Regions from separate parts of the Fictibacillus sp. 26RED30 genome, predicted to be linked through region 2. Evidence: riboswitches for the same ligand, from Rfam matches in the RefSeq annotation. Region 2 holds a riboswitch; each other region holds the start of a gene.
The links. Region 2 has a riboswitch for lysine ahead of lysA (diaminopimelate decarboxylase). Riboswitches for the same ligand answer to the same signal wherever they lie in the genome.
Positions count from the first base shown of each region.

Region 1: it holds a riboswitch for lysine, as region 2 does, so the genes downstream of both, IHV11_RS01985 (Na+/H+ antiporter NhaC family protein) here and lysA (diaminopimelate decarboxylase) in region 2, are expected to answer to the same signal.
Region 3: it holds a riboswitch for lysine, as region 2 does, so the genes downstream of both, IHV11_RS03430 (aspartate kinase) here and lysA (diaminopimelate decarboxylase) in region 2, are expected to answer to the same signal.

Region 1 is NZ_JACZDV010000001.1:409,925-414,195, reverse strand. Features, by position in the region: gene IHV11_RS01990 (sodium-dependent transporter) at 1-494, opposite strand, end outside; gene IHV11_RS01985 (Na+/H+ antiporter NhaC family protein) at 684-2,273, opposite strand; lysine riboswitch at 2,416-2,598, opposite strand; gene yunB (sporulation protein YunB) at 2,703-3,542, opposite strand; gene IHV11_RS01975 (dihydrofolate reductase) at 3,615-4,091, opposite strand; gene IHV11_RS01970 (thymidylate synthase) at 4,088-4,271, opposite strand, start outside.
Region 2 is NZ_JACZDV010000001.1:1,088,538-1,092,808, reverse strand. Features, by position in the region: gene IHV11_RS05530 (DUF309 domain-containing protein) at 1-226, shown strand, start outside; gene IHV11_RS05525 (peptidylprolyl isomerase) at 283-717, opposite strand; gene lysA (diaminopimelate decarboxylase) at 787-2,109, opposite strand; lysine riboswitch at 2,204-2,380, opposite strand; gene IHV11_RS05515 (spore germination protein) at 2,440-3,915, opposite strand; gene IHV11_RS05510 (stage V sporulation protein AE) at 3,896-4,271, opposite strand, start outside.
Region 3 is NZ_JACZDV010000001.1:696,703-700,973, reverse strand. Features, by position in the region: gene IHV11_RS03440 (succinate dehydrogenase cytochrome b558 subunit) at 1-127, opposite strand, end outside; gene IHV11_RS03435 (YslB family protein) at 432-878, shown strand; gene IHV11_RS03430 (aspartate kinase) at 919-2,157, opposite strand; lysine riboswitch at 2,319-2,507, opposite strand; gene uvrC (excinuclease ABC subunit UvrC) at 2,573-4,271, opposite strand, start outside.

The DNA of each region.
Region 1 (4,271 bases), 680 kb from region 2:
TAAAGAACAAGAAGCGTAACAACCCACACGATTAGAAGTGCGATCAGAATACCTGGTACGATACCACCCAAGTCACCAGGCGTCTTGCTTAATTGAAGGACTTCACCGTAGAAGAAGTCAGAAGGCTTGTCCCCCCAAGTTAAGTTTAATGAGTAAATAGAATACTTAATCGCCCAAGCGATGATTACCGCGTAGTAAGTAGAAATAACAAATGCTACAAATACTTGCCACCATCCTAGCCACTCCGCTTTTTTGTGAAGTCGGAAATAAGAAAGTGGAGCAGATCCACGGTACTTATGACCTAGCGTAAATTCTAGGATTAGTAAGGGAATCCCTGCCGTTAAAAGTGCTATAAGATATGGGATGAAGAATGCTCCTCCACCGTTCTCATAAGCAACTGCTGGAAATCTCCAGATATTGCCTAGGCCGATTGCTGAGCCGACCGCTGCTAATATAAACCCATAGCGGCTTCCCCATTGCTGCCTATTTTCCATTGTTGTATCCCCCTTTTTATGAAGTCGAAAAGTTTACAATTGTTACTTTTTTCTGATAATTCTGTGTTCAGTATATTACAAAACATGATAATCGTCAAAATGTTTTTAGTTATTTTGTCGGAATAAGGGGGAAAAAGTCGTATAAATATAAGAAAAAGTGCCTGGTTAACTACCAGACACTTTCAAAAATTAAGCCTTTAAAGATTGATCACTAATGCTATTTTTACTAGATACTTTTTTAATCAAGAAGAGTGCTAAGATAAATATTACAGCAGATGCGAAGAGGCCGATCCAAACACTTTCTGTGAACCCAAGGGCAAGATAACCAACGGCAGACACTCCAGCAGCCACTAGGCTATAAGGAAGCTGGGTCATGACGTGATCGATGTGATGACTTCCCGCTCCTGTTGAAGAAAGGATTGTAGTATCTGATATTGGGGAACAATGGTCACCAAAAACAGATCCCGCTAGTACTGCAGCAAGAACAGGAAGCATTAACTCAATATTTGTAGAAGCTGAAATTTCTGCTGCGATCGGCAGCATTACTCCAAATGTCCCCCATGAAGTTCCTGTCGCAAAAGCCATTAGCCCTGACAGTACAAAAAGAACAAACGGCAGATAAGCTAAATTCATATGCTGATCAACTAACCCTGCTAGATACGTCCCTGTTCCTAAGCTATCGATGATAGAGATGATCGTCCATGCAAAAAGCAAGATCGTAACAGCACCGATCATAGATTGAATACCGCGTCCCAGTCCTTTTCCTAAGGATGCAGCACCCATCTTCTTTGGAAGGAAGAACAATATAGCAGAAGCTAAACCAAGCAGACCACCATATACTAATGATTTTGGTACATCGGTATTCTCAAAAATAGATAAAAGTGTGATGGCCGTTGGTTCTTCTAGCCCCTTCACATTTTGAATACCTGTATAGATCATGAATCCAACCGTTGAAATAATCAAGATTACGATTGGCCAAACAAGGTCTCCTACTTTTCCTTTGTCACTTTCTTCGAGCTTAATACCTTCTCCGATTGCAGCTTTTTTATCAGCTGCAATCACTTCTCCTGTAGCAAGAGCTGTTTCCTCATGTTTTTTCATCGGTCCAAAATCAAGTTGAAAATACGCTACAGCAAATACTAGGATTAACGCAAACACTGCATAAAAATTCATTGGAATCATTTGAATAAAAGCACTAAACGCAGACATATTTGTGATCTCATGTGTAGCAAAGATCGTTCCGATAATACCGATAATGTACGCTCCCCAACTTGAAACAGGTGAGATTACACACACTGGCGCTGCAGTTGAATCAAGGTAATATGCCAGTTTCGCACGCGAGATGCGATGTCGGTCAGTAATAGGTCTACTTACATTTCCGACAGCCAACGAATTAAAATAGTCATCAATAAAAATGACGAGTCCAAACACAACCGTTAAAAGCTGTGCACCTCTTCTCGTTTTCACTCTAGAAATGGCCCACTCTCCAAAAGCTCGGCTTCCACCTGCTAAAGAGATAATGCTCGTCATCATTCCTAAGATTAATAAGAACAGAAGAATATAAACATTCCACTCATTTAATGCACCGTCTGAAATAAAGTGCCCTTTCACAATCGTACCAATTTCTTTCAGTGTAGCTACAATACTAAAATCGTGAAGCAATAATGCCCCCGCTAGGATCCCAGCTCCTAATGAGACTAACACTCTTCGCGTTAGAACAACCATCAAGATTGCCAATACGGGTGGTATTAACGAATAAATCGAATTCTCAAATTCCATGATGTTCCTCCTTCTTTTATTTAGCCATCGATATTGAGGAGTTCTTACAGGACGTCGAGGAAAAAAGGACAAAATAAAAAGCGATCAATAGACAAGGAAATAACCTGCTATCAATCACATAAGTAATTTATGGTTTTCCTCATCGATCAGTAGTCCTCCACTGCTTTTAATTCCCAAGCAGTGACAGTTTTACACTTGTTTAGTGTAAACCCAGCAAAAGTGAACAGACGGTTTACTTTTGCTTCGGCGGAAGTTCCTTTTCTTTTTCTTCACAGACGTCACTCTCTGAAAAAGTACTTATAAAATCCGCTCCTCTACCCCATCGGTGATAGGCTTAAAGACATATAAAATTTTCAATTCAATACTAATTATAACAAACTAGGACGAATGGTCAACCTAAACAGGAATTGTTAAATGAAGGAAATACATTTATTCTGCTGCTTCATCCTCACCCGTTTCTTCTGTAGGGCTATCCTCAGAAGGCTCCAATTCATCATGAGATTCCTTTTCTTTTAAGTCTGGTGTAATCGGCACAGTCGGCTGAATAGGATCTCCTGATTGATTATAATAGACAGGAACTTCTCCTTTAATAAATTGTGCTGTTATCTTTATTGGCCTTTTTACAACTGTCGTTTCTGTCGCAAAAGGAATTACGATCCTCGTTTTGACTGTGACTACAATATCAATATTGATCCACGTATTGTTGATCCCTGAATTCTCTATTTTCTCTTCAATATCTGTGTTCGCTTCACCAATCAGCATAAATTTGATAGGAATTTTCGGCCCTAAGTTAGCTAGGAGAGAGTTTCTTGTTGCTTGCCCAAGAGGTATTTCCATAATAACACCCGGTTCGTTCTTATAGGCTGTTATTCCTAACTCATCATTGGTTATTACTTCGTGAGCTTTTCCTTCTTCTATTTCCTTCAGGTATTTTTGAACGACTTTTTGTGACTGGTTGGCAACCTGGTTGACTACACTCTGATTGATTCCAGCAAAGACGACATTTCCTTCTGTATCGGTTTTATATTCGATGATGTCATTCATTTCCGAAGGCCCTAAAATTTCATTGTCGATCGCTTCACTTATTGCAAGTGCGGCGATTTCTTCCGTTTTCTTTTGAGCAATCAACATAAGTGTTGGTTCGATCCCTTTGTTTACAAGCCATAGCCCTTGAATCGTTATAAAAGTAAACAGAATAAATGAGATCAATAGTACAAATCGGAATGGAAGTGGCCCTTTTCGAAGTTTCATTTTTCTGCGCTTAAGCAAAAGGTAACCCCCCTTTATCTACATATACATATGTATGCAGACAAGAGGGGGGCTCATTCAAACTTTATGGTTTTAATTTTTTTCGTAGACTACAAAATCGTGATGATATTTGTTCTTTTCATCTACAACACCTGGTTTACGGGAAACTTCCTTCCATTCCTCACGATTGATTTCTGGAAAAAACGTATCAGCATCAAAGGTGTGGTGGATCTCTGTGACATACAAGCGATCTGCAACAGGCAGGAACAGCTTAAAGATTTCCGTTCCCCCGATCACACATAGTTCTTCTGTTTCTTTTTGAATGACTTCGTCGACAGAATGAACGACCGTCGTTCCCTCAGCTTGATACTGCTCATCTCTTGTTACTACGATATTCTCTCGACCAGGCAAAGGCTTGCCGATAGATTCATACGTTTTACGACCCATCACGATCGGCTTTCCCATCGTTACGTTTTTAAAATGCTTGAGATCGTTAGGCAAGTACCACGGTAGATCATTGTCTTTACCGATCGCGCGATTTTCATCCATCGCTACAACAAACGAGATCATACGCTCACCACACCTTTAATATGTGGATGTGCCTCATAGTCAACAAGTTCAAAGTCTTCATAAGTAAAATCAAAGATACTCGTCACGTTTGGATTAATCTTCATCTTCGGAAGCGGCTTTGGCTCACGAGTGAGCTGCAGCTCTACTTGTTCAAGGTGATTGGTGTAGATGTGTGCGTCC
Region 2 (4,271 bases):
AAGTATACAAAAAGTCGAGCAACAGCAACCTTTTGAGTCGATAGCTCTTCCACTGTCAACTGATCTATTGAACGTATGTTTATTAAAAGCTGGTGTGACTGAAGAAGAGTGGTCTTTATCATCCAGAGTGGATGAAAACATCGTTCATAAGCACTCTTTAAGAGACCGATCTACGGTTATTGATGAACGAAATAGACAAAAACTCATGAAAAACAGAAATGTATAATTGCCAAAAACATAAAAAAAGCTTCGGAGTAATCCGGAGCTTTTCTTATTTGGAACTTATTCTTCCCAAACTTTAACTTCTTTCATTACATCGCCTTGTTTAATGCGAAGTACTGTTTCCAAACCTTCTGTAACTTGTCCAAAAACAGTATGAACACCGTTCAAGTGCGGTTGTGGCTCGTGTACGATAAAGAATTGGCTTCCACCTGTATCGCGGCCAGCATGCGCCATTGAAAGAGACCCCGCTACGTGCTTATGTGGGTTCCCTTCTGTTTCACAAGGAATAGAATAACCAGGGCCGCCAGCTCCAGTTCCTGTTGGATCTCCACCTTGAGCTACAAATCCAGGGATAACACGGTGGAACGTTACACCGTTGTAAAAGCCTTCGTTTGCAAGTTTTTCAAAGTTTTCTACTGTTCCAGGTGCTTCTTCTTGGTACAGATCAAATACAATTTTTTCGCCGTTTTCAAATTCAATTGAACCTTTTTTCATAAAAAACAGGCCTCCTTCTACTTCATTCAACTACCATTGTACGGTTAAATGTCTGCTCCGTAAACTAATTTACACAAAAACATTCGTTTTTAATGGAACATCATTCTTGATGAGGTCTTCATATGTTTCCCGCTTCACTACAAGCTGTTCTTCACCGTTCTCTACAAACACAACAGCTGGCCGCTGAATGCGATTATAATTGCTCGCCATACTATAACCGTAAGCTCCCGTACATGAAACGGCTAATAAGTCGTTATCACAAACTTCAGGAAGTTCAATATCCCAGATTAACATGTCGCCACTCTCACAGCATTTTCCTGCGATCGAAACAGTTTGTGTTGGTTCTTCGTTCATCTTATTCGCTACGAATGCTTCATATTTAGCTTGATAGAGTGCAGGACGAATGTTATCTGTCATCCCACCATCAATGGACACATAATGCCTAACTCCTTCGATCTCTTTTTGAGACCCGATCGAATAGATCGTCGTACCCGCATCACCTACGAGTGAACGTCCTGGTTCAATCCAAAGTTCAGGCAGATCTTTCCCTTCAAAGTGAATCATCTGTTTCTTCACTTCTTCAATCATGGCCGTAACGTATTGTTCAGGAGAAAGCGGTGTATCCTCTGACGTATATTGAATACCGAACCCACCTCCAAGATTTACGACACTTGGAAAATAGTTAAAGTTTTCTTCCCACTTTTTAAAATGCCTGAACAACTTTTCAATCGCCAGAGTGAATCCTTCTGTTTCAAAGATTTGAGATCCAATATGACAATGAATCCCCAAAACGCGAAAGCCTTCAAATGCAAGTACTTCTTGAAGTGCTCTGTCTCCTTGACCATTCCCTAAATCAAATCCAAACTTAGAATCTTCCTGACCTGTTATGATGTAATCATGGGTATGGGCTTCAATTCCTGGAGTTAAACGCAGTAAGATGTCTACTTTTTTGCTAAGCTTGCTGCTCAGCATTTTTAATAAGGAGATCTCATGAAAGTTATCTACTACAATACAACCGACTCCAGCTGTAAGTGCAAATTCTAATTCTGATAAGCTCTTGTTGTTTCCATGAAAATGAATTCTTTCAGGTGGGAATTCAGCTTGAAGTGCCGTATAAAGTTCTCCACCTGAAACTACATCCAGACTTAATCCTTCCTGTTCGATAAGCTGAAACATGGCGATGGAAGAAAAGGCTTTTGAGGCATATGCTACTTGATACCCTACCCCATTTTCCTCGAATGCTTTTTTAAAGCCTCTTGCTCTATTTTTTATCAAGGACAAATCATACAAATATAGCGGTGTTCCGTATTTTTTCGCTAGATCTACCGTATCTAAACCACCGATCCATAGATGTTGATTATCTCCAATTTTTGATGTTCCGTGTAAATTCACAAAAAATCCCCTCTCGTTGTTGATAGAGAATTCAATCCCGACAAATACAAAAGACAGCCGCAACTAAGGCAGGCTGTCAAAAACCGTACCCTCATGTCGGAATAGCTCTCCACTACAGTTGTAGTGACAGTCCGTTGCTTATTCAGCAACGGCCCAGCATAAAAAGAGATGGAACTCTTTTTACACTTCGGCAAATTGACCTTTCAACATATTTCATCGTCATCCATGAACTCCATATGCTACTCATTCGTTTTGCGCCTCTACCTCATATGAGGCATATTTAATTAGTTATGAATTTAACACAATTTTCAACAATCAGCAAGGGACAGATTAATTAGTTGGCTGTTTTTTGGTGTTCTGCGGATGTACAATGCTAGGTCGAACTTTTGATAGCGGAACAGCTATTCGAACGACAATCTGTAAAAACGCTTTTGGATTAAACGGTAAGAGCGGCCACAAGTAAGGTGTGTTCAAATTTTTGATCGTTGCCATATAGAGAACCAACAATGTGAATCCGATAATAAATCCTGGTACTTTAAACAACATAACCATCGCAATCAAGAAAAGCCGCAGGACTTTATTTGCGATACTCAGCTCATAACTTGGTGTGGAGAAGGATCCGATCGCTGCTATCGCAACATATAGAATAACTTCAGGCACGAATAATCCTACATCTATTGCGATCTGCCCGATCAATACGGCTGCGATCAGACCCATGGCGGTCGATAGTGCACTCGGTGTATGGATGGCCGCTAGCCTTAATATATCAATCCCGATCTCCGCGAAGATAATCTGGAGAAACAGTGGGATGTTCGTGTGTTTATTCGGGCCGATAAAATCAATGAAAGGCGGTAATAATTGCTCTTCCATCGAAAACAAAAGCCACATCGGTACTAAGAATACTGAAGCCATCATGCCTGTAAAACGGGTCCATCTTAAAAAAGCACCTATAAATGGAGTCTGCCTAAACTCTTCTGCATGCTGTACGTGATGAAAGAGTGTAGTAGGTGTGATGATAACACTTGGCGATGTATCTGTGATGATTAATACATGACCTTCCATCAAATGCTGTGCAGCAACATCTGGTCTTTCTGTATACCGGACTAAGGGAAACGGATTCCAACCTTGTTTTACAATAAACTCTTCGATCGTCTTATCTGCCATTGGAATCCCGTCGATCTCAATAGAGTTAAGCTCTTTTCTAATAAGGTCAACGAGACCGGGATCTGCCACATCTTGAATATAAGCGAGACATACATCCGTTTTAGAGCGTTCACCCACTTGAAGAATTTCGTGTCGTAATCGTTCATCTCGTATACGTCTTCTTGTAAGAGCAGTATTGATAATAATATTTTCCGTGTATCCATCACGGGCTCCCCTCACCACTTTCTCAATGTCCGGCTCTTCTGGTGATCTTCCTGGATAACTTCTTACATCCACAACAAATGCTTCTTCTTCTCCGTCAATGAATATAACGATCAGACCTGAAAGCATACGGTCTACAGCTTCATCTAACGATTTCGTAATCTCTACTTGCTGATGTGCGAGATGATTATGTACAAGATCTTTTACTTTACTCGGCGCGCGATGACCATGATCCATATCCATTAGTTCGCGGTAGATCATGATGATGAACTCACTGTCGCAAAGTCCCGTACAATAATACAGCTGAAGTTCCTTTTTTAAGACAAAGATCTTTCTGACACCAACATCAAAACTCACACCAATACCCAAACGCTCTTTTAAAAACCTTTCCGTATCTTCAATGTTCTTACTAATCGGTGTTTTATTTTTTTCGGTTGCCAATTGATTCGCTCCTTTCTAAAATAAGTTGAATCGCTTTTACTGTAATCGGAGCTCCCTTTTCAACAGAATCAAAGCCTGCCATTTTTCCGATATCCCCGACACCGACTACGAAAGGAAGGTTTAATTCATCGAGGATATAGACGGTGTCTCCGTTAATCCTGCCTGTTTCAAGATCTGGAATTCCACTCTTATCAATACCGAACTCTGTTAGTTCTCCATATCGATCCATAGAACAGTGAACTTTTGTCCATTCTGTAAAATGCGTTTTGGAAGCTACGGCTACAGCACCAATCACATCAATATCTTTCTGCTGATGAATATATCTCATCGCTTGTTCTCCTGGACCTTCTCCTTTA
Region 3 (4,271 bases), 390 kb from region 2:
TAAACGCTTCAGCATCCCTCGTTGCAAAATGGTTTACAACTAAATGCTGTACGAGAAAAATCCCGATCGGAATTACTCCTAATAATGAATGAATCCTTCTGTTAATAAAATCTCTACTGCCAGCCATTCTCTTGCCCCCTTCAAATTTAGCCTCTCTCTGGCTGCTAATCTTTGTTCCTCTCCACATGTAAGCGTTTTAAGTTTCCTCTTTTAGAGGATGAGTGTTAAACAATTAGCTTAATTAACTAGCAACATGTCCATTTTACTCCCATCGTTTGACACCGTCAAGAAAACGCTAACAACTAAATACGTAAATTTTCTTGATACATCAACGCTTTTGGAGGTTTAAGATTTTCGACAAATACCGATAGTTGCTATAGAGTTTAAACCGCTTTCCCGTTATAATAAAAATTAGAAAGAAGGGATGCAGAATGTTTAAACAAAAGACAAAGGATGATAACACCCCTGTAGAACAGCTTTCTGTTTCAGCTTTTGGGTATGAGATCCTTCGAAGCGATTTGTTGCCTGAACTTCTTGGCAAACAAGAACGAAATATTCTCTATTGGGCAGGAAGACACTTGGCTAGAAAATATCCTTTACATACGATGGAAGAAGTTCACGCTTTTTTTGTTGAAGCAGGCTGGGGCACTCTTGAAATGATCGAAGCTTCGAAAACTGAGATGAATTTCTCTTTAAACTCTCAACTGATCATGCAGCGAATGGAAAACTTCAATCATCAAACGTTCAGCCTAGAAGCAGGCTTCCTCGCTGAACAAGTTCAGCTACAAAAAAAATGCACAACAGAAGCTTTAGAATCTACAAAACGAAACAAAGTTTTTATTACTGTTCAATGGGACAAAAAAGATACGATTGAATAACAAAAGCCGGCGTATTGCCGGCTTTTTTCAATGTTTGGTCCTATGTGTTCTGAACGGGAACACGAGCATCTAGCTCAAACACATCATGCAGCGTTTCTATCGACTTAATCATATCTTCTTGTTTCACGACGGTTGATACTTTAATCTCAGAAGTGCTTACCATTTTTATCATAATATCTTCGTCTGAAAGAGCTTTAAACATTTTAGCGGCAACGCCAGGATTTGAGATCATGCCTGAGCCAACGATTGACACTTTTGCAAGACCTTGTTCATAACTGATCGATTCGAATCCTAATTTCCCTTGATGCGCAGCAAGTACTTCTTGTGTAGCAGATAATGAGTTTGATTCAATCGAGAACGAAATATTCGTTTTTTCTTCATTTAGGACATTCTGAATGATGATGTCTACATTGATGCCGTTCGATGCCAAAATAGTAAACAGTTCCGCTAACGCGTGTATTTCATTGGGAACTGAAGAGACCGTAATTTTTGTTATGTTTCCTTCAAACGCAAGACCTCTAACCATTAAATTTTGTTCCATAGACACTTCCTCCTCAACTAATGTTCCACGTTCTTCACTCATGCTAGACCTTACTTCTAATGTAATACTATAGTTTTTAGCAAACTCAACCGCTCTCGGATGTAAAACGCCAGCACCAAGGTTCGCCATCTCTAACATCTCATCATAAGAGATCGAAGGTAGTTTTCTAGCTGAATCCACTACACGCGGATCCGTCGTATATACACCCGTCACATCGGTATAGATGTCACATCGATCGGCTTTTAAGGCTGCCGCTAGCGCAACGGCTGTTGTATCAGATCCACCTCTACCAAGCGTTGCAATATCCTTTGTTTCAGGAATCAGCCCTTGAAAACCTGCGACAACCACGATATGGCCATCTTTTAATAGAGAAGATACGCGCTCTGAATCGATGTCTAGTATTCTTGCATTTGAAAAGGCATCTTCGGTTTGAATACCCGCTTGCCATCCGGTTAATGATTGAGCTTTATATCCTTCTTGATGCAGAGCCATCGTCAATAAGGCAATCGTAATCTGTTCACCAGTCGTAAGTAGCATATCCATTTCCCGTTTAGAAGGGTTCTGACTGATATCTGTAGCAAGCTTTACGAGTTCATCCGTTGTTTTGCCCATCGCTGAAACCACAACCACGACTTCATTTCCTGCATCTACTTCATGGATGATTCGTTTTGCAACATTTTGTATTCGCTCAACTGAGCCTACACTAGTTCCACCAAATTTTTGAACGATTCTCCCCATATACTCCAATCCCTTCTTGTTGTAAGATTCTATCTCTTTTATTAGAAGACTTTGTTGACGGTGCACGTATACCTTCTTATTTGAAAGTAAATACAAAAAAGCAACAATAAGGAAAAACCCTATTGTTGCTATAATCCGTAGCAAGCCAAGTTTGTTCCCCCTCGTGAGATAGTCCTCCACACAAACCCTGGGGGGACTTGTGTGACAGCTCTGTATTTCTTCAATACAGGTCCAGCATAAAAGGCTAGAAGTCCTTTTACACTTCGGCAAGAATCCCCTTTCCTCCATCATCACTAGAGCTTCTTCTCTTCAGATGGGTTACTATTGGTTCCTGCTCCTCTACCATCACTTCATACGAAGCATGGCATATTTATAAAGTTGGATTTATTTTAACAAAGTTACTCAATAGCTGCAACTACTCATTTGATAAAAATGCTTTTTCAATAAGCTCGGCTACTGGTTTAGGCACACCTGCTGCTTGAATCTCATCAACAGAAGCTTCTTTTAACTTTTTTAACGATCCAAAGTGGCGAAGCAGCATCTTTTTGCGTTTGTCACCGATTCCAGCGATGCTGTCTAATGTTGATTCGAACATGCTTTTAGAGCGAACTTTTCGATGGAAGGAGATCGCGAACCTGTGAACTTCATCTTGAATTCGTTGCAGAAGATAGAATTCCTGACTGTTTCGAGCCAAGTGTATCATTTCAGGAGGATCCCCAATCCAAAGCTGTGAGGTTCTATGCTTTTCATCTTTCGATAGACCTGCTACTGGAATAAATAAGTTAAGCTCGTTCTCTAATACATCTTGAGCCGCAGATATTTGCCCTTTTCCGCCATCGATCAGAATAAGACTAGGAAGCTCTCCTTCTTCCCTCAATAGTCTTGTATATCTTCTGCGAACAACTTCCTTCATGGAAGCATAATCATCTGGACCTTCCACAGATTTGATCTTATATTTTCGATAATCCTTTTTGTACGGTTTTCCGTCAACAAAAACAACCATGGCAGAAACAGGGTCTGTTCCATGAATATTCGAGTTATCGAACGCTTCAATACGATAAGGTGCAGCAATCCCAATTCTCTCACCAAGGTTCTCAACGGCTTTGATCGTTCTCGCCTCATCTTGCTCGATCAGGGCAAATTTCTCGTGAAGAGCTAAAGACGCGTTTTTAGTAGCTAATTCCACAAGCTCTTTCTTTTGTCCTTTTTTCGGCTGCAATACTTTCACTTGAAGAAGTTCGGATACAAGATTAGCATCCACTTCTTGTGGAAGGAGAATCTCTTTAGGAAGAAGGTGATTTTTTTGCAGATAGAACTGACCAATAAAGGTTAGCAAGTCTTCATTCGCTTCTCCATAAAAAGGGAATACCGAAATATCTCTAGCAATCACTTTTCCTTGCCTAATGAAAAAGACTTGTACACACATCCATCCTTTATCGAAATGATAACCAAAAACGTCTCGATCGACTAAATCTGCTGTCATCATCTTTTGCTTCTCCATAACAGCTTCAATGTGCTGTATCTGGTCTCGCAGCTCTTTTGCGCGTTCAAAATTTAATGCTTCAGAGGCTTCGAGCATCTTTTCTGACAACTCATTTTTAACATCCTGATAGCCGCCATTAAGAAATTTCACGATGCCATCTACCATCTGTTTATTTTCTTGTTCTGTAACATCATATACGCAAGGACCTAAACATTGACCGATATGATAATACAAACACACTCTTTTTGGCATCGTATCACATTTACGAAGTGGAAAAATACGGTCTAAAAGCTTTTTCGTTTCTTGGGCAGCATAAGCATTCACAAACGGACCAAAATATTTTCCGCCATCTTTTTTTATCTTCCGTATATATAGAAGTCTTGGTTGTTTTTCAGCAGTGATTTTTAAGTATGGATAGCTCTTATCATCTTTTAGCATAACGTTATAACGAGGGTCATGCTTTTTAATTAAATTCATCTCTAGAACTAATGCTTCCATCTCAGTAGAAGTTACAATGTATTCAAAATCTCTGATCTCACTAACAAGTCTTTGAGTTTTACCATCATGTGTCCCCGAGAAATAAGATTTCACACGATTCTTCAACACTTTCGCCTTACCTACATAAATAACT